DNA from 3 places in the Aminobacter sp. P9b genome. Region 2 is predicted to be linked to each of the others. Evidence: predicted binding sites of a transcription regulator. Region 2 holds the regulator's gene; each other region holds the start of a gene.
The links. Region 2 encodes LexA, which represses DNA repair genes until DNA is damaged. Its sites were predicted from a motif close to TGTTCNNNNTGTGTTCNG; they were not measured.
Positions count from the first base shown of each region.

Region 1: WHT83_RS11655 (cytoplasmic protein) is a predicted target of LexA. The motif match lies at 3,440-3,457, and genes of this name have one in related genera.
Region 3: WHT83_RS03830 (ImuA family protein) is a predicted target of LexA. The motif match lies at 3,055-3,072, and genes of this name have one in related genera.

Region 1 covers NZ_CP150082.1:2,366,779-2,372,835, reverse strand. Annotated here, with positions in the region: gene WHT83_RS11680 (ATP-binding protein) at 1-781, opposite strand, end outside; gene WHT83_RS11675 (DUF5330 domain-containing protein) at 1,232-1,606, shown strand; gene WHT83_RS11670 (SufE family protein) at 1,721-2,149, shown strand; gene WHT83_RS11665 (DUF6456 domain-containing protein) at 2,157-2,957, opposite strand; gene WHT83_RS11660 (helix-turn-helix domain-containing protein) at 2,959-3,381, opposite strand; gene WHT83_RS11655 (cytoplasmic protein) at 3,599-3,955, shown strand; gene WHT83_RS11650 (MucR family transcriptional regulator) at 3,975-4,403, opposite strand; gene WHT83_RS11645 (cation:proton antiporter) at 4,675-4,983, opposite strand; gene WHT83_RS11640 (hypothetical protein) at 4,889-5,155, opposite strand; gene WHT83_RS11635 (SH3 domain-containing protein) at 5,239-5,604, opposite strand; gene WHT83_RS11630 (S9 family peptidase) at 5,723-6,057, shown strand, end outside.
Region 2 covers NZ_CP150082.1:3,472,801-3,478,857, forward strand. Annotated here, with positions in the region: gene WHT83_RS17090 (response regulator) at 1-265, shown strand, start outside; gene WHT83_RS17095 (HAMP domain-containing sensor histidine kinase) at 423-1,610, shown strand; gene WHT83_RS17100 (porin) at 2,088-3,146, shown strand; gene lexA (transcriptional repressor LexA) at 3,393-4,109, shown strand; gene WHT83_RS17110 (ComEC/Rec2 family competence protein) at 4,146-6,057, opposite strand, start outside.
Region 3 covers NZ_CP150082.1:763,607-769,663, reverse strand. Annotated here, with positions in the region: gene WHT83_RS03850 (NAD(P)/FAD-dependent oxidoreductase) at 87-1,256, opposite strand; gene WHT83_RS03845 (HpcH/HpaI aldolase/citrate lyase family protein) at 1,354-2,253, shown strand; gene WHT83_RS03840 (DUF1737 domain-containing protein) at 2,250-2,456, shown strand; gene WHT83_RS03835 (metallopeptidase family protein) at 2,478-2,900, opposite strand; gene WHT83_RS03830 (ImuA family protein) at 3,094-4,086, shown strand; gene WHT83_RS03825 (Y-family DNA polymerase) at 4,028-5,497, shown strand; gene WHT83_RS03820 (error-prone DNA polymerase) at 5,500-6,057, shown strand, end outside.

The sequences.
Region 1 (6,057 bases), 1.1 Mb from region 2:
GCATGTCTGCCAGCGCACAGAGATAGCCAACACGGTCAGCCACATGGATGCGGTCGAACAGGGCAGTACCGAGGAGCAACTCCGGCTGCAGCCGCAACAACGTCCGCGCCTGCTCGGAGACATCAACCACGTCGCCATTTTGCGCGACGCGCAGGACGACAGCCCGGAGGACCTGCTCCAGCGGCGCAGCCGGCGCGGCAGCCTGTTCGGCGCCATGGCCGGCGAATTGTACAGCGCGAGCGACGAAGGTCGCCAACCAGGCGACTGGCAGCAACCAATGCCATGCGGATGCCGTCGCACTTTCGGCAAATGGCACGGCGCCAAGCAAACCTTGCAGCAGCAGCGCAGCAACGGCCGCGAGCCCGCCGAACAAAGCCGCTTTCCGCGTCCGCCAAACCCACAGCGCTTCGAGCGGAAGCGCGGCTGCAAGCAGCGCCGCCGGCGATGTCAGGCCGCCCGTGGCAGCAATGATGGCGCCAGCGGTTACGGCACCGACGCCAAGCGACGCGACGCCGATCGACGCGGCCGTGCCGGTCGCGGCAACCAACAAGGCCGCCAGCCAGCTCAGGCTGAAGGCGGCGAAGATGACGGCAAAGGTCGGGGCCGCGCCCAGATTGGCCGACACCAGAACCACGCCGGCACCGGCAACAAGGAAAGGTGCCGCCAACAACAGGCCAACGAGACGCCGCTGGCGCGAACGTTCGGAGCCATCGATGGACGGATGGACCAGCCGGTCACAGCCGCCGGCGACCGCGCCGGAAAACTCACCGTATCTGGTCATGACAAAACTCAACGCTACGCACTCTTCCGTGGCTCGCTTTGCGGCTCTTCTCTGGTTGGTCTCCAAACTCGCACCGAGCCTTTAATGAAGGAATAAAGCCAGGCGACCGAAACCCTGGCGCATGGCGAATATCGGGATCACGGCGTCGACATTCGAGAACAGTTCTCGCCATGGTAAATGGAGGGTTATTTGCCGACTTCGCGAACCCGAATCTGCGCAAAACGCGCAATCTCGAAGTTTCGCAATTTAAATCAATTGCTTACGAGTCTCGTGAGAGATTACTCAGGCGCACAGTCACGCAAGCCGGGCCAGTCCGTTAAACTTTGGTGAAAAACCTTCGCGAAATGCCACCTTTTGCAGCAAGCGCTCCTTTGCTCGTTCATGCCATTGTCGGCTCAGCAAGATGCGGGGCCGCATAGATCCGGCGCCGACAGACCACACGAGGCTTCCATGGGCTTTCTCTTCAGAACCGCTTTCTGGTTCTCGCTCGTCCTTCTCCTGCTGCCGCTCGGCACGGGCCCCGATGGTGAGAACAGCGTGAGCCCGCTACAGGCCATTTTCGCCGCGCGCGAGGCGGTTGGCGACATCGCCGGCATCTGCGAACGCAAGCCCGAGGTTTGCGAAACAGGCAAGGCCGCGATGCAGACCATCGGTGTCAGGGCACGCGAGAGCGCCCGCATCGCCTATGAGGCGCTCGACCAGCAGTTCGGACAGCCCGACACTGCAACCCGGACCGGCAGCGTCCCTGCGACGGATGACGAACCGGCCATGGCCGTCCCGACCCCGACCCCAGCCCCGGCCCCGGCCCCGGCCCCGGCAAACTGATTCCGACTTCCGGGCCTACGCCAGGTCCCACCGCGATACGCCCGCCTCTGGCATCTGCGGTGCATTTCTTTTTTTCGTGACGGGCAGCGGTGCCGGCACTATATCGAAGGCACCATGACCACCTCGATCGACACCATCCGCGACGACTTCTCCTTCCTTGACGAGTGGGAGGATCGCTATCGCTATGTCATCGAGTTGGGCGAAGCACTTCCGCCTTTCCCCGAGAGCGCGCAGACCGACACCAACAAGGTGCAGGGCTGTGTCAGCCAGGTCTGGCTTGTAACCCACAAGGGCGACGGTGCCGACCCCGCCATCCGCTTCGAAGGCTACTCGGACGCGCATATCGTGCGCGGGCTCGTCGCCATCATGCTTGCCCTGTTCTCAGGTCATCGCGCCAGCGAGATCATGGCGACCGACGCCGAAGCCACATTGAAGGCACTCGGCCTCAACGAGCACCTGTCGCCGCAACGCGCCAATGGCTTGCGCTCGACGGTCAAGCGTATCAAGCGCGACGCCGAGGCTGCCCTCCATCAGGTCGCCTGAGTTCCGTTCAGCCCATTCGCGGGCGATAATCCTCGGCCCCCCAATGCAGGACCTTGCGACCGGCAACGGAACCGGCGCGAGGATTGTAATGTCTGGCCAGCACGCCAAGTGCCGACTTGAGCATGACCTTGGCCGACCGCACCGGCCAGCCGCGCTCGGCTTCGACAAGTTCCAGCCCCTTCAGGAAGCAGCAGACGTCAATCAGGACGCCGGATAGCTCCGGCCCGACCGCATCGATCGCCCTGTCAACCCGCTGCCGCGCGGCGAGCGCCGCATCCGTCAGTTCCGCCAGGCCGCCGCCGGCACTGCGCTTGCCGGAAGAGACGCTCGCCACCCAGTTGGCGCCCAAGCGCGGCATGATCTGGCCGCGCGTGTAGTCGGCACGCAGCCGTTCGCCGGCGACGAACTCGCTGCCGTTCAGGAACGGCTTGCCGGCCTTGGTCTTGCGTCGGGCGAGTTGGCCGAGTGGCGACTCCGAAATGTTGATCAGCGCCGCATGTTGCCCGGCCGCGGTATCGACCGTCGCCGTGTCCAGTTCGCGGTGCTGGCTCTGGAAAGGATCGACTGGGCTCTCCTCTCGCCGTGCGGCCGCTTGCCCTTCCGGCGTAAGCCGCATCGCCCGGCCAACGCAAACGACAAGCCCTTGCCGGGACAATGCCGCAAGCACCTCGGCGCCGACAGCTATCCTGTCGTTCCTATCGTTCTCAAGCAGCATCTTGCCGGCCGTTGCGGCCGGCTCGCATTCTGCGGCCCCCTTGGCCAGCAGCGTGAGCACGCGCTTGTGTGCCTTTTCGTCAGGGGTGCTCATGTCAACCCTCCAGCCTGTCGCGAAACGCAGCGATCGCCACCCGCTCCGCCAGCGCGACGATCCGGTCAAACTCCGCATCGTCGCGCAGGTCCTCCACGGTATGGCAGGCATAAAGCACTGTGGTCCGGTCGCGCCCGAAGCCACGGCCGACCTCGCGCATGCTGAGACGAAACACGACATGGGCAACATACATGGCAATCTGGCGGAGGCGGCTGATGTCGTTGCCAGTCCGGCCAATTCGACGAATCTCCCTGCTTGGCACGCCGAACAACGCCGCCATGAGGTCGATCATCGCATCGCAACGCTCCACCACCTGGTCACGACGCCGGTCGGCGACAAGTTCAAGAACGGAACGCTCGTCCCTGGCGGCGGCCTCGCGCGCCTCCTTCTGCCGTTTGACCAATGTTGCCGACGTGGATCCCACCGAACTCTTCCCCCTTTGTGGATAGGAATAAGTTCTTATACCGGGCACGTCACGGGGTGTGAACAAAAAAAGAACGATGAAGCAGCGGAAGAAACTTCAACACGCTGTAATCGTTGTTCTATTTATTCCGCTCCAGTGAATTCTTGGCGCAGTTTCTCCCCACCCTGCAAGATGGCAGCATCATCGCACGATCACAGTCACATCAGGCAGGATCGCGATGCGGGATTTTTCGAATGAAATTGCAGCCTTCAGGCAGAACAAGCTGTCCGAATTGACTGACGCCCGGCAGCGGGCAGCCCTGCAGCTCTGCTGCGGGATCGAGCTTTCGAATGCGCTTTCTGGCGAGCCGACATCGACCGTCGCCTTGCTCAAACGGCTCGAACGGGCGATCGAGCGCGAACGGCTCCGGGGTGTCAACCGCCACTGGAGCTACGATCTCAACCGGCACATCGCGCTCAAGCAAGTGCGCGATCGGCTGAAAGGCGTCTTCCCCGACCAGCCTGGGCGACTGTCGCTCAGGCCGCGCCGGCGCCGGCACAAAAGCAATACGGCGCCCGAAGGCGCCGCTCGCTAAACGTCTGTCGAAGGGAGTATTATTTACCCACCTTGCGCTTGCGGCCCAGGCCCATCTTCTTGGCCAGTTGCGAGCGAGCTGCCGCATAGTTGGGCGCCACCATCGGATAGCTGGCGTCAAGGCCCCACTTCTCGCGGTACTGATCGGGCGTCATGTTGTAGTGCGTCATCAGGTGACGCTTGAGCGATTTGAACTTCTTGCCGTCTTCCAGGCAGATGATGTAGTCGTCATGCACCGAACGCTTCGGGTTGACGGCCGGCTTCTGCTTGTCGGCGGGTGGTGTGTCGGCGACGTTACCGACGCGGCCAAGGGCTGCGTGAACGTCGGCGATCAGCCCCGGAAGTTCTCCTACCGGGACCGGATTGTTGCTGACATAAGCGGCCACCACGTCGGCGGTCAGTTCGATCAGCGTTTCGCTATTTGCTGCAGGCGTTTCGGAAGTATCCATATGCTTCAGGCCCCAATGTGACTGGTTGTTTTTTTGCCCGATATTGCGACCGGGGTGCGGCGCGATCTTGTATCGCAATTTGCCATTACGAGTCGCGTTCCATCACTTTAATGAGCCTGTAGCCATAACAAGTCAATTCACTATTCTTTGCAACTCCAAGAACAATGCATTCATCACTTCTCTAACAAATGAGCCTTTTTGACAGGGCAATGTCATCGCACGAGATCAAGTTACACAACGCTGAATGTTCTCTCCGGGGTCATTGTCGGCATTAGGTGGCAACAATGCGGTTCTTCTTATCCCGCGCCACAGTTTCAGCCAAATCGTCGCCGAGAGACCCCTGCCACAAGCGATATCCGGCTGAATAAGCCGCCTTGGCAAGCAAATCGGCCAAAATCTGCGCCATCAGCATGAAGAACACCACTCCAGCCCGCGCCGGCAATGCCGTGGAGAGTTCGCCGATATGCACCGCGAGACGAAGCAACTCAGGACAGGAACCAACCGTTCCGGCCTTCGAGACCGTGTGGAAATCGGGGAGGCGCAACAGCCCCTGGAGAGATGGCCATCGCAAGCAACGCACCAACCATGACCGGGCCGCCGGCAAGATAATCGCCAACGCTGCTGATCATGACCGGTTTTTCTTCGGCCTCTTGCTTGAGATGGACACCGCCGCTGGTCAAAAAATGCGGGAACGCAACAGTCGCAAGAAAGCTAACGAGGAAGGCGCCGCTGCCCCAGTCGTTACCAGCCATGCAGGGCCAAACCTGAACCTATCTTGTCAATAACCGGTGCCCGCCCGAGTGCTCAAGGCAACGCAAGCAACAGTTTTGCCTGTTCAATACGGCGCGATGTACTTGCCATAGACCCAACCAGTGGTGAATTGCCCGTTCTGGGCGGGATCGTGCCAGACCTGGCACCAGCGATAACGCACACGCTGTGCCTGCGTCCATTCCGGCAAATGCGAAATGTCGAAGAGATCGACCCCGCCAGTGCATTTTCCGGTCATCTGCAGGACAGTGCCATTGGGATAGGCTGCCTGCTTCTGCGAACCATTGGACGGATACTTCCGGATGTTCAACGTGTCGCCGAACGGAACGTCGGTCACCTGCCAGGCGGCAAAAGCAGCCGCGTGGGCGTTGCCGGCGAACAGTGCTGTCGTGGCGACGGTCAGGGCTACGGCGGTCTTCAAGAACGTGTTCATCTCTCTCCTCCGGCGAACCGGTCAATTGGAACGTTGACGAACAATGCAACTCAGCCCTTGAACCCGCCCTGATCGGCGTGTTCATTCGCCATTCAAGATTCACCGCATGCGAGACATGATGACCCGACCTGCCATTTTCGCCGACATCGCCCCGCCGTCGACCGAGCGCCGCCCCGTTTCCGACACCCGGCACGGCATCACCCGCATCGACGAATATGCCTGGCTGCGCGCCGACAACTGGCAGGAGGTCTTCCGCGATCCGAGCCTGCTCGATCCGGCAATCCGCACACATCTCGAAGCGGAAAACAGCTACCAGGCCGAATTGATGGCCGGCACGGCGGACCTGCGCAAGGAGCTGTTCGAAGAGATGAAGGGACGCATCAAGGAAGACGATTCCTCGGTTCCGATGAAGGACGGCCCGTTCGCCTATGGCTCATCCTACAAGAAGGGTGG
Region 2 (6,057 bases):
TCGCAGGCTGGCAAAGCGAGGCGAGACGACGATCGAACTCCTGCCGAGGGAGTTCGCGCTGCTTGAACTGCTGATGCGCAATGAGGGACGTGTGCTCACCAAGACAATGTTGCTCGAGCGCATATGGAACTTCAATTTCGATCCGCTGAGCACGGTCGTGGAAACTCACATCAGCCGCCTGCGGGCGAAAATCGACAAACCATTCGAAGTACAGCTCCTGCACACGATCCGAAACACCGGATACAGCATGCATGGCCCGCGCTAGTATAACGCGGAGCACTTCAATCCGCATAGCAGCACTGTACATAACAATATTTTTGCTCTCACTGATCGGAGCAAACATTACTTCATACAATATGATCTCGGCCTATCTCTACGAACGGCTCGACTCGAGCGTCCGGGAGCGTTTCCAAGAAATATCGATGGCCTATGAAGCCAGAGGCCTTTCCGGCGCCACGGCGATGATCGCCAGCCATGGCTTGACGCTTACTGCAGAACACAGTGTCTACACGCTCCTGTCGAAAGACGGCGATGTGCTCGCTGGAAACGCGGGCTTTGCCGACGTCCCGTTGGGCTTGTCTACGCGGACGCCGACCTATCACAACGAGTCACTCGCAAACTACCGGCTGTTTCGCGAAGAACTGGGCGACGGCTACAATCTTGTCGCCGGCTTGAGCTACGACGACACCTACCGGCTGAGAAAGATCGCTCTCTTCAGCTTTGGCTGCGCAACAGCGATAGTCCTTGCCCTGGGCCTGGGAAGCGGCGCAGTGCTTGCATTTCGAACGCGTCGTCGCATTGCTGCTTTGTCAGACACGATGAAGGCCTTCGGAGCGGGAGAACTCACAACGCGTCTGCCGGTCTCCCCGCAAAATGACGACATCGACACACTGGCACGCGAGATCAACTCCACGCTGGTGCAATTGGAGTCGAGCATTGCTGCGATGAAGCAGGTTACGACCGACATCGCGCACGATCTAAAGACCCCGATTGGTCGGCTGCTGCTTTTGCTTGAAGCCGCTTTGGATAGCCCCGATCAGGCGTCGGCCGAGACGCATATTGCAACGGCAATGGACGAAGTCACGCAGATTGCCAATACCTTCGAGGCTCTCCTTCGAATTTCGCATATTTCATCCGGTGCGCGGACATCGAGGTTCGTCAGCCTGGATCCATACGAGATCATAAAGGACATATACGAAATCTATCAGCCAATAGCCGAGGATGCCGGGCGCTCCATGAATCTGGAGCCTGAAGATCGAGCCAGCAGGTTTGCAATCAGCGCCGATCGCGATCTACTGAGGCAGATGTGCGTCAACCTGGTGGTAAATGCCATTAGGCACACCCATGAAGGAGCCTCGATACGGCTCGGCGTCAGCTATGGCCACCGCTCCTGCTCCATCCTGATTGCGGACACCGGTCCGGGAATTCCAGCGGAAGAGCGACACAAGGTGTTCAAGCGCTTCTATCGGCTCGAGAAAAGCAGAACGACCGAGGGAACCGGCTTGGGTCTCAGCCTCGTGAAGGCGATATCCGATTTCCACGACGCCTCGATTTCGCTGGCCGACAACGCGCCTGGCCTCGTGGTCGAGATAAAATTCTCGCAAGCATAATACAGAAGAAAAATCTCCGCCCGTGGAGGTCAGTCACACGGGCGGATAATTATTCACGCTGTTTGAACGAGCAGCAGGTATCTGCCTGAACAAAGAGATATTGCAATACTAATTTTGAGCAGACCTGTTCCTAACTTTACAAAATTGTATTGTCGCAGGATAACCGTCCAAACAACTGAGCTTGGCATCGCAACGGCATTGCATTCGAATCGAACCTTTCAGATTCGCCACGGGCCTTGACGGTCCGACACCGGTTTCAGTCTGCTCTTTTGACAGTCGCATCGAAACAAGAACCAGGTTCCTTGGGCTTTCCCACCGGAGAATTGCGACAAAACTGCAACACATGAATGACGTCAAAACAACGGGATGTATTTCTTACAGATATTTAAAGTTGGCATCGGCTCGACGTAAAGCAGGTGCCTTCCTGATCATTTCGGTCGCTTGCATGCGACTTGCCAACAGAATTGAGAGGACGAAATGATTAGATCTTTGCTGCTTGCCACCGTCGCGGTCCCGACTCTATTGCAAGGCCAGGCATATGCTGCCGACGCTGTCGCTGTGGCAGACCCGGAACAGGCCGAATATGTGCGCGTTTGCGATGTCTATGGTCCGGGCTTCTTCTACTTGCCCGGCACCGAGACCTGCCTGCGTGTCTCGGGCTATGTCCGTTATGACATCGGTGTCGGCGAGCTTCTCGGTTCCGATGTCGATGGCGATGGAAACGGCGACACCTACTACAAGCGCGCGCGTGCTGCTCTGCAGACCGACGCCCGTTCGCAGACCGAGTTCGGCACTCTGCGGGCCTATATGCAGGTCAACTTCGACTACGACAGGGGCGGCGCAATCTGGAATTACGAAGATATTTCCGGAACTGGCAGTGCCATGTACATCAACCATGCCTATCTCGAGCTTGGCGGCTTCAGGGCAGGCATGACGGATTCGGTTTTCTCGACGTTCACCGACTACGCTGGAGACGTCATCAACGATTGGTTGCTGGGCTTCGGTCCTTTCCGCACCCAGCAGATTTCCTACACCTATACCGGCCCACTCGGGTTCGCCGCCACGATCGCTCTCGAAACGGGGTCCGGAACGAACGCTGTCGAAGATTACGTCCCGAACGTCGTCGCCGGCGGCTCGTTCACCCAGGGCTGGGGCAAGGTCGCCACGGTTGCCGCCTATGACAGCCGCAACGATGTGTGGGCAGGCAAGGCGCGGGTCGACGTCGATGTGACGGACACCATTTCGCTGTTTGGCATGGTCGGCTACAAGTCGGAGGCAGACACCCGCAACTACTACGGCAACTGGGGCGGTTCCTGGGCCGTCTGGGGCGGCGGTTCGGCCAAATTTGGCGAAAAGACACGCTTCAACGCACAACTCGCCTACGACGACGACAGCAATCTCGTGGCGGTCGCCAATGTGGCCTACACTCTGGTTGAGAACTTCGTCGTCACTCCCGAACTCGTCTATGCGGACAATCTGGACGATGCCGGCGACGGCTCTGTGAGCGGGTTCCTGCGCCTCCAGGCCTCATTCTAAACAGAAGACGGGGAGCAACTGCTCCCCGTCTTCGACAAGCAATTCTGGCGGGCGTCGTCGCGGCGCCCTGACCGCCCTCCGAGCCCAAAGGCCGTTCCAGCAATACGGAAAATTCAGCCTGCACGCTACGCAGGGCTTCGCCGCCGGCGTCGGCCCCTTCAGGAAATATAAACAGTTGCAGAACACAACTGGAACAGATAGCGTTTGTTCCGGGTTTGTTTTTCTTTTGATTCCTCAGGGGTGGCCATGCTGACGCGCAAACAACACGAGCTTCTGCTGTTCATTCACGAGCGGCTGAAGGAAGCAGGCATCCCGCCATCCTTCGACGAAATGAAGGAGGCGTTGGACCTCGCCTCCAAATCCGGCATCCATCGGCTGATCACGGCGCTCGAGGAGCGTGGTTTCATCCGCCGCCTGCCCAACCGGGCACGTGCGCTTGAAGTGCTGCGCCTGCCCGATTCGATCGCGCCCGGCCTCAACGCGGCACGAAAGTTCTCGCCGAGCGTCATCGAGGGCAGCCTTGGCCGTAAACCGGAGCCATCGCGATCGTTCTCGCACGGCAATGACGACGACGTCGGCGCGGCGGTCACCATACCGGTCATGGGGCGCATCGCCGCCGGTGTGCCGATCGACGCGATCCAGCACAAGACTCATTCGATTTCGGTGCCGCCGGATATGATCATGGGCGGCGAGCATTATGCGCTCGAGGTCAAGGGCGATTCGATGATCGAGGCCGGCATCTTCGACGGCGACACGGTCGTCATCCGCAGTTCCAATACCGCCAATCCCGGCGAGATCATCGTCGCATTGGTCGATGACGAGGAAGCAACCCTCAAGCGCTTCCGCCGCAAGGGCGCCTCGATCGCCCTGGAAGCCGCCAATCCGGCCTATGAAACCCGTATCTTCGGGCCTGACCGGGTCAAGGTGCAGGGTAAGCTCGTCGGGCTGATCCGCCGCTACTGATCCTTGCATGCATGTCGGGAGCGCATTGCGCGCGACCTACTGAGCTGGCGTTGCCGGCTCCGGTGCGCCCTGACGTTTACTTTCCCGCCGATAGGGCGGCAGTCCCCTCGCCTCGCGGGAGAATTCTCGTTGCGCATGCCAGGGCCGGTATGGCGTGGCCACAGCGTGGCGGATGTCGACCTGCTGAGGAACGCCTCCCCCGCCAGGCGTCAGGAATATCGCCGCACTTCCCAAGCGTGCCAATTCACGGCTGGTGAGAACGATCGCAGCTGAGTGCGTACACACGTTGACTGCAGTGGCGTCGTTGACGACAAGAAGGTCAGCGGTGGCACAGGCGCGCCTGGCGGCTACCGCGCTTTCTGCATGAGCAACCTGCACGCCCGAGGGGTGCTCGACGAGACACAAGCCGTCGGCGCAGGAAAAGGCAGTGCCACTGCCGGAAGGGCTTGCGACGCCTGGGCTGGTCGCATTGTTCCGCTTGCTCTGGTTCGCCGGCCCCAGGCGCGTGGGGCCGACCACGTCCTCGGTCACCAAGGCACGTTTCCAATTGTCGATTGTGAACTGGTTTGGCCGAGCACGATTGACTGCAAGCCTGCCTGCACCAACCGGTACGCCCATCAGGCGCGCGTCCTCCGAGACCAGCACGTCCGGCGCTTCCGCATTCATCAATGCCAGCAGGGCGAGAGCCGCAAGCGGCAGAGCGGCAACGCGCAGCCAGGTCGTGGCCATCGATGCGATGATCAGCGCCACCGTGACAAGGACGACCGAATGCGTCGACACCAGCCCGACCGCGTCGACAGGCGAGTGCTCGGAAAACCATTTGGCCAGCGCGATCATGGCCGTCAGGCCGGCACCCATCGTATCGAGGAAGATGCCATCGAGGCGGAACGGCATGAAGAGGCCGGCAAGCACGGCAAACGGCATGACCAGTACCGAGACGATCGGCATCACTGCCAGATTGGCGACAAGACTGAGCGGCGAGACGCGCTGGAAATGCCAGGCGCCGAAGACAGCAGTGGCAAGACCTGCGATCACCGAGGTCGCGGCAAGCCCGACCGCCATCGTAGCCAACCAGCGCCACAGCTTTGAGGGCATCGACCGCTGGATGGCCGGTTGAGCTTGCTGCTCACGCCGATCGGACCACCAGGCATAGGCGCCGACAAGTGCTGCAGTCGCGGCAAACGACATCTGGAAGCTCGGGCCGACCACCTCGTGCGGCGAGATGACGATGACCACGATGGCCGAGATCGCCAGATTGCGCATGGTCAAGGAGGCCCTGTCGAACAGCACCGCCGTCAGCATCACAGCCAGCATGATGAAGCTGCGTTGCGCTGCGACCTCCGCCCCGGAAACGAACAGATAGCCCGCTGTCGCGGCCAAGGCGGCGCTTGCCGCGTATTTCTTCACCGGACGATGCGAGGAGAAGGCTGGAAAGGCGGCGAAGCCCAGCCGCATCAGCAACATCACCGTGCCGGCGACCATCGCCATGTGCAGGCCCGAGATCGAAATGATGTGGTAGAGGCCGGTGCGCCGCAGCGCCTCGTTGACGTCTTCCGGGATGCCGCCACGCACGCCGACGACCAGCGCCGCAGCAATTTCCCCTTCAGCACCACCGATGCGATCGCGAATGCGCTGGGCGATGCGGTCGCGCGCGTTTTCCACCCAGGCTGATGCCTGGCCCACGGCCGATGGCGGCTTAGCAGCAGCGGCAAGCTCCGGACCCTTCATGAAAAAGCCGCTGGCGCCGATGCCATCGAAATAGCTTTCGAAGGAGAAGTCGTAGCTTCCCGGGCGCACCGGGCCTGACGGCGGCATCAGCCTGGCGTAGCCTGTCACTTGCGAACCGGCCCTCACGCCTTCGGGGACCTTGCGGGCGATGAGCCGCACGCGATCCGGCGCATAGCGCAACACCGGCCGTTCGGTCGCCAGGATATCGAGGGTCAGGCGC
Region 3 (6,057 bases), 2.2 Mb from region 2:
GGCGAGGGCGAATGGAGCGTCCGCATCCTTCGACAGGCTCAGGATGAGGGCGAAAAGACTCGGGATGAAGGCAGTTGCCGAAAACCCTAGATCACGTTCAGCTCGCGGAACGGCCGGCCCTCGGCGATGCGCTGGTAGCCGAAGGCCGAGCAGTCGATCGAGCGGTATCCGCCATGGACCAGGAGCTCGGCCAGTGCCTTGCCGACTGCGGGTGCCTGCTGCAGGCCGTGGCCGGAAAAGCCGTTGGCGAAGATGAAGTTTGCGACCTCCGGATGCGGGCCGATGACGGCGTTCTGGTCGAGCGCGTTGTAGTCGTAATGCCCGACCCAGGCCTGCGTCGCCTTGATCGCCTCGAAGGCCGGCACGCGCGTCGCCAGCACCGGCCAGATCACGTCTTCGAACAGGCCCCAGTCGGGGTTGAAGTCTTGCGGGTCGGCGGCCAGCTCGCCGTCCTCGCTCTCGGCCCCGCCGGTGATGTAGACCGAACCCTCGGGGCGGACATAGACGCCGCTGGGGTCGACCATCAGCGGCATGTCGGCGAACCTGTCGCGCGCCTCGAAAACGAAGACGTTGCGCTTGCGCGGCTCGACCGGCAGGGCGATGCCGGCCAGGGCCGAGACTTTGCCGGCATTCGGCCCGGCGGCATTGACGACGGTGCCGGCCTCAAGGCGTTCGCCATTGGCAAGGGTGACTGCTGTGACACGGTCGCGCTCGCGCTCGATGCCGGTCACCTCGGCGGTGATAAGGTCGATGTCTCTGGTCTTCAGCGCCTTGCGGAACAGGCCGAGCATGGCGTGCGCGTCGAACCAGCCCTCGCCGGTGCGGCCATAGGCGCCGGCGGAAATGCCCTCGGTCGAGATCCAGGCAAAACGCCTGGCGAGCTGCTCGGCGTCCTCCAGCACGATGTCGGCGCCCTCGGCCGTCTGCGCCCGATGGTTGGCCTCGAGGATCGGCAGGCCATTCTCGCCGGCGAGGATCAGGTAGCCGCCCTCGCGGAAGCCGATGTCGGCGTCGGCGCCGAACTCGTCCTTCAGTCGCCGGAACAGGCCGAGCGTGAATTGCGACAGGCGGATGTTCTCGGGGATCGAGAATTGCTGGCGGATCGAGGCGCAGGACAGCGTCGTTGCCGAATGGGCGAATTGCGGGTCGCGCTCGATCAGCGCGATCGAGCCGGCAAAACCCTCGTCGCGCAGATAATAGGCGACCGAGCTGCCGACGATCGCGCCGCCGATGATGACCACGTCGTAGCGTGCCATGAAGTGTTCCCGTCCTGTTATGATGGAGGACAAAAGCAGTTACCGCATTGCCCGGCAAGCCCTTGCAAGGGCCAGCATTGCCGGGCAAGAAGACCAGATGTCACATTCTGTCTCCCGCCCGCGCCGTTCGGCGCTTTTCGTGCCCGCCACCAACGAGAAGGCCATCGCCAAGCTGCCGCAGCTTGCCTGCGATACCGTCATCTTCGACCTGGAGGATGCCGTGCTGCCCGAGCAAAAGGCCGCGGCGCGCGACAGGCTGGCCAAATTCTTCGCCGAAAGGCCGGCCGGCGCGCGCGAATATGTCGTGCGCATCAATTCGCTGAAAAGTGCGTGGGGTGCTGACGATCTTGCGGCGGCGAGCGGCTGGGCCACCGACGGGGTGGTGCTGCCCAAGATCGAGACGCCGCGCGACCTGCTGGAAGCCAATGACGTGCTCGACGAGGCCGACGCCCCCGACACGCTGAAACTCTGGGCGATGATCGAGACGCCGCGGGCGCTGGTCAACCTGGCGGCCATCGCCGAGCTCGGCCGCGATCCTTCGGCCCGGCTGTCGTGCCTGATCGCCGGGCTCAACGACCTCGCCAAGGATACCGGGGTGATGATCACGCCCGACCGCCGCTACCTCCAGCCGTGGCTGTTGCAGATGGTGCTTTACGCCCGCGCCGGCGGCGTCGACATGCTCGACAGCGTCTCCAACGATTTCCGCGACCTGGACGCCTTTGCCGATGAGTGCGGCGAGGCCGCGGCCATGGGCTTTTCCGGCAAGACCGTCATCCACCCGGCACAGATCGGGCCGGCCAATGCGGCATTCTCGCCATCGGCCGCAGCACTTGCCGAAGCACGCGCCATCGTCGGCGCCTTCGCGCTTCCCGAAAATGCCTCGCGCGGTGTAATCTCGCTCGGTGGCAGGATGGTCGAGCGGCTGCATCTGGCGCAGGCCGAGAAGATGCTGGCGAGGGCTGCGATGATCGCCGAGATGACGGGAGACGAAAAATGAAACTCTACCGCTTCCTGACCGGTCCCGACGACGCCACCTTCTGCCACAAGGTCACCGCTGCGGTGAACAAGGGCTGGCACCTGTTCGGCTCGCCGACCTATTCCTTCGACGCCGACAGCAAGACCATGCGCTGCGGCCAGGCCGTGGTGAAGGACGTCGAAGGCGTCGAATACGACCCCGGTATCAAGCTCAGCGATTTCTGATTTTTCGGCGGGGCCGCCCGCCTATTCGGCGGCTTCCTCCAGCCGTTCCATGTCGTCGTCCGACAGGCCGAAATGGTGGCCGATCTCGTGGATCAGCACGTGGGTGACGATGTCGCCCAGCGTCTCCTCGTTCTCGGCCCAGTAGTCGAGGATGGCGCGGCGGTAGAGCGTGACGCGGTTGGGGCCTTCGCCGGTCTGCGGGTTCCAGCGCTCGGCGATGCCGCGCCCCTCGAAAAGCCCGAGCAGGTCGAACGGCGTTTCCAGCGACAGGTCGTCCATGATCTCGTCGGTGGGGAATTCCGCCAGCTGGATGACGACCTCGCCGGTCAGCTGGCGAAATTCCTCCGGCAGGTGGGCATAGGATTCGAGCGCCAGGAGCTCCATCTCCTCGATCGAGGGCGAAAGCTGGTCGTGCCAGGCGCGGGTCTTGTAGATGCGGGCCATTATTCTTCCTTTTGAGGGCATATAGCCTTTCACCGCTTCGCTTACGAGGCCTTTGCCGCCCGGGCGATAAATAAGCGGTGAGCGGGTTGCCTCCGGGAGAGGAATAAATTCCCCATGAATCGGCTTGACTCTGATCAGAGCCTCTGGAATCTATAAGAACATAACGGGAACAATTAGCCGGAGGCAGATCGACATGGCGACCAGCGCCGTGGCGCGGGACGTCGTTTTTGCCCTGCGCCAGAAGATAGCGAAGATCGAGGGTACGCTGCCCGAGCTGCTGGTGTCGCCTTCCGACAACCGGCCGCCCGCCGGCGTCCTGGTTCGACGCCACGGCGTTGCCTCGGCTCGCGACTTCTTCCTGCCGACCGGTGTCGAGCGCCTCGACGAGGCCCTGGGCGGCGGGTTGCCGAAAGCCGCGCTGACCGAGATCCACGGCACGGAAACCCGCAATGCGGGGGCGGCTGCGGGCCTGGCTCTATGCCTCGTCAGCCTGATGCTCAAAGCCAGCCAGAAGCCGGGGGCACTGGTGCTGTGGATCGGCACCGCCGAAATCTTCCGCGAGGCCGGGCTTCCTTATGCGGCGGGACTGGATTGGCTTTTTGGCCTCGCGCCGGAACGCCTGCTTTTTGCCGAAGCGCCCAAGCCCGCCGACGCACTGTGGATCGCCGAGGAAGCCGCCCGCATCGGCGAGCTTGCCGCCGTCATCGTCGAACTGCGCGGCAACCCGCGCAGCCTGGATCTCACGGCGACGCGCCGGCTGCACCGCCGGGCGCAGGATGCGGGCCGGCCGGTGCTCCTGCTGCGACAGTCGGCTGAACCGGAGGCCACGGCAGCGCCCGTCAGGCTCATCGCTTCGCCGGCCCCGGCATCGCTTCGCCATACCGTCGCCGGTCCGCTTGCCGGTTCCATCGGCCCGCCCGCCATCTCGGTCGAAATCGGCAAGAGCCGCACGGCGCTTCCCGGCAAATTCATTCTGGAATGGAACCCCGATGCACACACCCTCGAAGAAAGAAGACACAGCCCAGAGGATCGTGTCGCTGTGGTTCCCCCATCTCGCAGCCGAGCGGATCCTCAGGCGGCGGTTGGGACGGTCGTGGCGTTCAGGCCAGCGGCCGAACCAGCCCCTGGTGGTCAGCCATCGGGAGAACAACACCCAGCGCATCGCCGCCCTCGACGAGCAGGCTGAAGCACTGCGGCTGAGGCCGGGAATGGGGATTGCCGAAGCGCGCGCCATGCACCCGTCGATCGACGTCGTCGAGGCCGATCCCGAAGCGGACCGCCGGCTGCTCGAAAGCCTCGCCGACTGGTGCGACCGCTACACGCCACTGGTCGCGCTCGACGGCGAAAACGGCCTGTTCCTCGACATCACCGGCTGCGCCCATCTCTTCGGTGGCGAAAAGGCCCTGCTTGCCGATCTCATGGCCCGTTTCTTCCATCAGGGTTTCGATGTCCGCGCCGGCCTTGCCGCGACGCCGGGCGCTGCGTGGGCGGCAGCCCGCTTCGCCGCCGGCCACATCATTGCGCCGGGCAGCGAGCGTAATTTCCTTTCCCGCCTGCCGCTGTCGGCGCTCAGGATCGATGCCAGGACGAAGGCGAGCCTCGAAAGCGTCGGGCTGCGCACCGTCGGTGCGATCATGGACGGGCCGCGCGCGCCGCTGGTCCGGCGTTTTGGCGGGGCATTGATCGAGCGGCTCGATCAGGGGCTTGGGCGGCTGGAGGAGGCGATTTCGCCGCGCCTGCCGGTAGCGCCACTTTCGGTCGAGCGGCATCTTGCCGACCCGCTGTCGCTCATCGAGGATGTCGAGCGGCTGGTCGGCCTGCTCGCCGCCACGCTCAAGGTCGATCTCGAACGCCGGGAGGAAGGGGCTCGGGCGCTCGAACTCCTGCTGTTCAGGGTCGACGGCGTGGTCAGCCGCATCACGGTCGGGGCGTCGCGCCCGATCCGCGAACCCAGCCTGGTCCGCAAGCTGTTCCATGAACGGCTGACCGCGCTTGGCGAGACCATCGATGCCGGCTGTGGCTTTGACCTCGTTCGCCTCTCGGCGCTTTCGACGGCCTGCTTCGATGCGCGGCAAGGCGACCTTGCCGGCGAAATCGAAGACACTGGCGAAGAGCTGGCCATCTTCGCCGATCGCGTGACAGCCAGGCTCGGCGAGGCCGCCATCCTCGAACCTGTTCCTGCCGCAAGCCATCTGCCGGAGCGGGCCGCGGCGGTCGCTTCTTACGCGCAGGAAGAAGACAGGAAGACATTGGCAAAGGCGGGCAAGGCAAAAAGCGGGTCCGCCAGCAGGCCGGCCCGCCTGGAGCGTCCGATCCGCCTGTTTCGCTCGCCAGAGCCGATCGAGGTTCCGTTGACCGAGGTTCCTGATGGTCCGCCGCAAAATTTCCGCTGGCGCCGCGCCATGCATCGCGTCGCGCGTGCCGAGGGCCCGGAACGGATCGCGCCCGAATGGTGGCGCGAAGAAACCGATGCGCCGACACGCGACTATTACCGGGTCGAGGATGCCGACGGCCGTCGCTACTGGCTCTACCGGCAGGGCCTCTACGGTGCGCAGGCAACGGCCCCGCGCTGGTTCCTGCATGGGGTCTTTGCATGAACATGGCCGCTGCCCCGATCGGCTATGCCGAATTCGGCATCCAGTCGAATTTCTCGTTTCTGCGCGGCGCCTCCGCGCCGGAAGAGCTGGTGATCGCGGCAAAGTTTCTGGGGCTTTCGGCCATCGGCCTTGCCGATTGCAATACGGTGGCCGGCACCGTGCGCGCCTGGAAGATGGCCGAGACGGAAGGGCTTGCCTACCACCCGGGCTGCCGCCTGGTCTTTGCTGATGGTACGCCCGACATGCTCGCCTACCCTAGGGATCGCAAGGGCTGGGGGCATCTCTGCCGCATGCTGACCCAGGCCAATGCCCGGGATGAAAGCGAAAAGGGCGCGCCGCTCCTCTACCGGGACGACCTTTTCGAGTGGGGCGATCTGCTGTCGCTTGCCATTCTGCCCGATGTCGCGGCTGTCACGGAAGATGATGTCGCGCTTCTACGCAGTCTCAAGGCGCGTTTCAGCGCCTCCTTGTGGTTGGCGGTCGCGCCGAATTTCGGCGGCAACGACCGCTTCAGGATCGAGCAGGCCGCCGCCATGGCTGCGATGGCAGGCGTGCCGCTG